Regions from separate parts of the uncultured Friedmanniella sp. genome, predicted to be linked through region 1. Evidence: predicted binding sites of a transcription regulator. Region 1 holds the regulator's gene; the other holds the start of a gene.
The links. The regulator LexA, encoded in region 1, represses DNA repair genes until DNA is damaged. The targets are predictions, from matches to a motif close to TCGAACANNTGTTCGA.
Positions count from the first base shown of each region.

Region 2: ACFE7W_RS06485 (DUF222 domain-containing protein) is a predicted target of LexA. The motif match lies at 926-941, and genes of this name have one in related genera.

Region 1 covers NZ_CAXTHT010000013.1:23,283-25,478, reverse strand. The annotation lists gene ACFE7W_RS19065 (ATP-dependent DNA helicase) at 1-971, shown strand, start outside; gene lexA (transcriptional repressor LexA) at 996-1,850, opposite strand.
Region 2 covers NZ_CAXTHT010000002.1:465,396-467,591, reverse strand. The annotation lists gene ACFE7W_RS06485 (DUF222 domain-containing protein) at 1-913, opposite strand, end outside; gene rfaE2 (D-glycero-beta-D-manno-heptose 1-phosphate adenylyltransferase) at 1,301-2,196, opposite strand, start outside.

The DNA.
Region 1 (2,196 bases):
TCGACGTGGCCGAGCGGATGGCGGGCCTGGCGGCCACCGATGTGGTCTGGGTCCTGGAGCGGGAGCGCTCCGGTCGCGAGGCGAGAGTCGCGCCGCTGACGGTCGCCGGGCTGATGCGGGCCAGCGTCTTCGGCGAGCACACCACGATCCTGACCTCGGCCACGCTGAAGCTGGGCGGGGACTTCGACCAGGTCGCGGGCAACCTCGGGCTCAAGGCTGCCGAGCGCGACGACACGTTCCCGGCTCGGGCCGCAGCCCCTACGGACGAGGACCGCGACCCGGGGCCGGCCGAGATGCAGCCTTGGCGCGGCCTGGACGTCGGCTCGCCGTTCGACTACCGCCGCCAGGGGATCCTCTACGTGGCGCGGAACCTGCCCCAACCCGGACGGGACGGGCTGCCTCCGGAGACGCTGGCCGAGATCGCCGAGCTCACCTGGGCGGCCGGTGGCCGGACCCTCGGCCTCTTCTCGTCGCGGCGGGCGGCCGAGGCGGCCGCCGTGCACGTCCGCAAGCAGCTGCCGAAGCTGACGGTCCTCTGCCAGGGTGACGCCCAGCTCTCCGAGCTCACCCGCCGGTTCATTGCCGAGGAGGAGGCGAGCCTGTTCGGCACGCTGTCGCTCTGGCAGGGCGTCGACGTCCCGGGTGTGACCTGCTCGCTGGTCATCATCGACCGGATCCCGTTCCCGCGGCCGGACGAGCCGCTGACCCAAGCGCGCCAGCGAGCGGTGGCCGAGGCCGGCGGCAACGGCTTCATGGCCGTCGCCGCCACGCACGCCGCGCTGCTGCTCGCGCAGGGCTCAGGCCGGCTCATCCGACGGACGAGCGACCGCGGCGTCGTCGCGGTGCTGGACCCGCGGCTCACCACCGCGCGGTACGGAAACTACCTGCAGGCGTCCATGCCCCCCATGTGGCAGACCGGGGACCGGGAGACCGTGATCCAGGCACTGCGCCGGCTCTCCGGTCAGGTCTGAGCCGCCGGGCGGCCCAGACCTCACTCAGATCTTGCGCAGGACCGCCACGACCTTGCCCAGGATCGAGGCGTGGTTGCCGTCGATCGGGTCGTACGCCGCGTTGTGCGGCAGCAGCCAGACCTGGCCCTCGGTGCGCTTGAACGTCTTGACGGTGGCCTCGTTGTCCAGCAGGGCCGCCACGATGTCGCCGTTGTCCGCCGTCGGCTGCTGCCGCACCACGACCCAGTCCCGGTCGCAGATGGCGGCCTCGATCATCGAGTCGCCCCGCACCTCGAGCAGGAACATGGTGCCCTCGCCGACCAGCTGACGAGGCAGGGCGAAGACGTCCTCGATCCGCTCCTCAGCCAGGATCGGGCCGCCGGCGGCGATCCGCCCGAGAACCGGCACGTGGACCGGGGCCGGGTAGGCGTTGCCCACGTCGGTCTGGTCGAAGTGGGTCCCGCCCGGGCCGAAGCCCGAGCCGACGTCGCGTTCCGCGCTCGACCCGGCATCGTCGGGCAGCAGCACCTCGAGTGCTCGGGGCCGGTGCGGGTCGCGTCGCAGGAACCCCTTCTGCTCGAGCACCTTCAGCTGGTGCGCGACGCTGGAGGAGCTGGCCAGTCCGACGGACTCGGCCATCTCGCGGATGCTCGGCGGGTAGCCGCGGGCGTCGACCGCGTGCTTGATCACCTCGAGGATCCGGCGCTGCCGCGGCGTCAGGCCGTATCCGTCAGCCGGTCCGTCGGGGAGCGGCCGGACGCTGGCCGCCCCGGCGAGCTGGGCCTCGATCTCGGCCGCGCTGGGGCGGCCGCGTCGGCGTCCGGTCGGCTTGGCCGCACTCGGTTCCCCAGGCGCTGGGGCGGGGGGGTCGGTGGGTGTGGAGTCGTCACGATCTGCCATGCGCCTGACATTAGAGAGAGCCGCTGACAAATTCAAACACCTGTTCGAGGTGTGTCGCTGACGACGTCCTGCTCATCCCGGGCCTGGCGCCGAGCTCGCGAAAACTGTCAGTGGCTCTTGATTCGATCAACGACATGGTGACACGAGTCCTTCTCCAGCGGTCCGACCGGCTCCCCGGCTCGGTCCGCGGATCGAACACGCGTTCTCTTGCCCTTGGCAAGCGAGCGCCGATGCGGTACAAATCAAACGTACGTTCTATCGAACGCCCGTTCGACCTCTCCACTAGGAGCTCGTCCATGAACGCCACCACTCTCGAGGCTCCGGCCAGCGGCCGGCAGCACGGCCC
Region 2 (2,196 bases), on a different contig from region 1:
CTTCGTCGATGGTGACGATCACGGTGGCCGGGACACCGCCCGAGTCGGGCAGCGTTCCGGAGCGCAGCACCCGGTCGCAGACCTCCTCCAGCGCGTCGTGCATCCGCTGGCCGTGCGTCCGATCGTCGGTCCCGGTCACTTCGGCCGCGACGGGCTCCGCCCCCTCGGCGCACAAAATCCGGTCGATCTTGGGACGCGCCAGCGGCCGCAGCACGGCGGCGAGCTTCACCCCGGCCACCCCGGTCAGCCGGAACTCGCCGCGGAACCCGCCGTCCGGGGTCGGCCGCAGGTTGAACGAGCGGCGCTCCGCAACCAGCCGGTCGTCTGGCAGCGTCCCGTCCGGGTCGATCGCGGCGACCACCTGCTCGGCCAGCAGACCCAGCACCTTCGGCTCGAAGGTCGACGCATGCTCGGTCAACAGCCGCTCACCAGCGGCGACGTCGTCCGGGTCGAAGCCCCGACCGTCCACTCCGGCGAGCGCCCGGACGACCACCTGCACCTGCTCGGGGGTCACCTCGCCGGCTCGCTGCGCCTCGGCCAGTAGCGGCCGGACCGGCTCGAGCCGCTCCCCCGTCAGCGCCGTCCGCGGTCCGACGGCTTCGGCCGCCCGGACCCGCCGACGCGACTCACCGGCTGAGAGCCGGAGCGCACCCACCAGGACACGCGTCAGGTTCGGCTGCGTCAGCTGATCGGCAAGACCGTCGGCCTCCGCCTGAGTCAGAGCAGCGTGATCGACCATCGGCAGGCGGTTGCGGAGCCGCTCCCACCGCTGCAGGAACGCCACCAGCGCGAGGGGGTCCAACCCGGCAAGGCCGCCGTCGTCGACGGCGTCCAGCAGCTCGCCGAACGCTCCTTCGACCAGCGTCAGCGCACGCCCGACCGCGTCGCTGTCCTGCTGGTTTCCCCGAGCCATAACTCATTATATTCGAATGCGTGTTCGAGTGCAAGCCCTCGGGGGTCGCCCCGTGCGGTGTTTCAGGACAGAGGTGACGGATCTGCAGGACACCGGTGACGGTCGCTTCCGACGCGCCTTGAGTATGACCGCGTGAGGCGGCGATCGCAGGCGTCCTCGCACTGACCTCTGCCGGCGGTGACCGTCGTTCCCCCCAGGGGCCGCGCGACCAGCCACGACGAATTGACGAGTGTCGTCGACGTCGATCATCGCTTCCGATAGCCGCTGATCGCGTCAGTGCCAATCCGGTCGTGCTCATGCCGGCGTTGCGGCCCGGTCAACGGTAGGGGCGGTCGCATCCGACCATGACCTCCCAATCTCCCCCGACGCCGGGCGCCCTGCGGCCAGCTACGCCGGATCGTCCACACCCGGCTGGCCGCGTCGCGACCGGATCCGCCCGACCACCTCGGTGGTGGACTGACTGGGCACGTAGTCGAGGATGCGGACCTCGCCTCCGTAGCCCTCGACCACCACGGCCTCGACGAGCTGGTCGGGGGTGTAGTCGCCGCCCTTGGCGTAGACGTCGGGACGCAGCCGCTCGAGCAGCGGGACGGGAGTGTCGGTGTCGAAGACGGTCACGTACGACACACAGCTCAGCGCCGCGAGCACCCCGGCCCGGTCGGCGGCGGAGTTGATCGGGCGCTCGGGCCCCTTGAGCCGCCGGACCGAGCGGTCACTGTTCACTGCGACCACCAGCACGTCGCCCAGCTGCGCGGCCTGGCTCAGGTAGATGGTGTGGCCACGGTGCAGGACGTCGAAGCAGCCGTTGGTGAGCACGATCCGGCGGCCTGCGGCCCGATCGGCGGCCACGCGACGCAGCAGCGCCTCCTCCTCCAGCGCGGCGTCGCCGACGGCCAGGTGCTCGACGAGCTCGTCGGTGGAGCAGACGGAGGTCCCGAACCGCTGCACCACCACGTCAGCGGCGGCCTGGGCCAGCGAGGCGGCCACCGGCAGCGGCACCCCGGTCGCTCGGGCCAGCGTCAGGGCGGCCACGAAGGTGTCGCCAGCTCCCGCCGCCTGCTTCTCCGCCCGAGGCCAGGCGGGCGTGCGGTGCGGCTCGGCGACCACCCCGTGGTCGGGACCGAACAGGACGCTGCCGTCACGGTCCAGGGTGACCAGCACCGCCTCCGCGCCGGCTCGCTCGCGCAGCTCGGGCGCGGCCGCCACGAGGGCGGCCAGCCGGGTCCCGTCGGTGGGCGCGGGACGGCCCAGCAGCCGGAACGCCTCCGCCGCGTTCGGGGTCA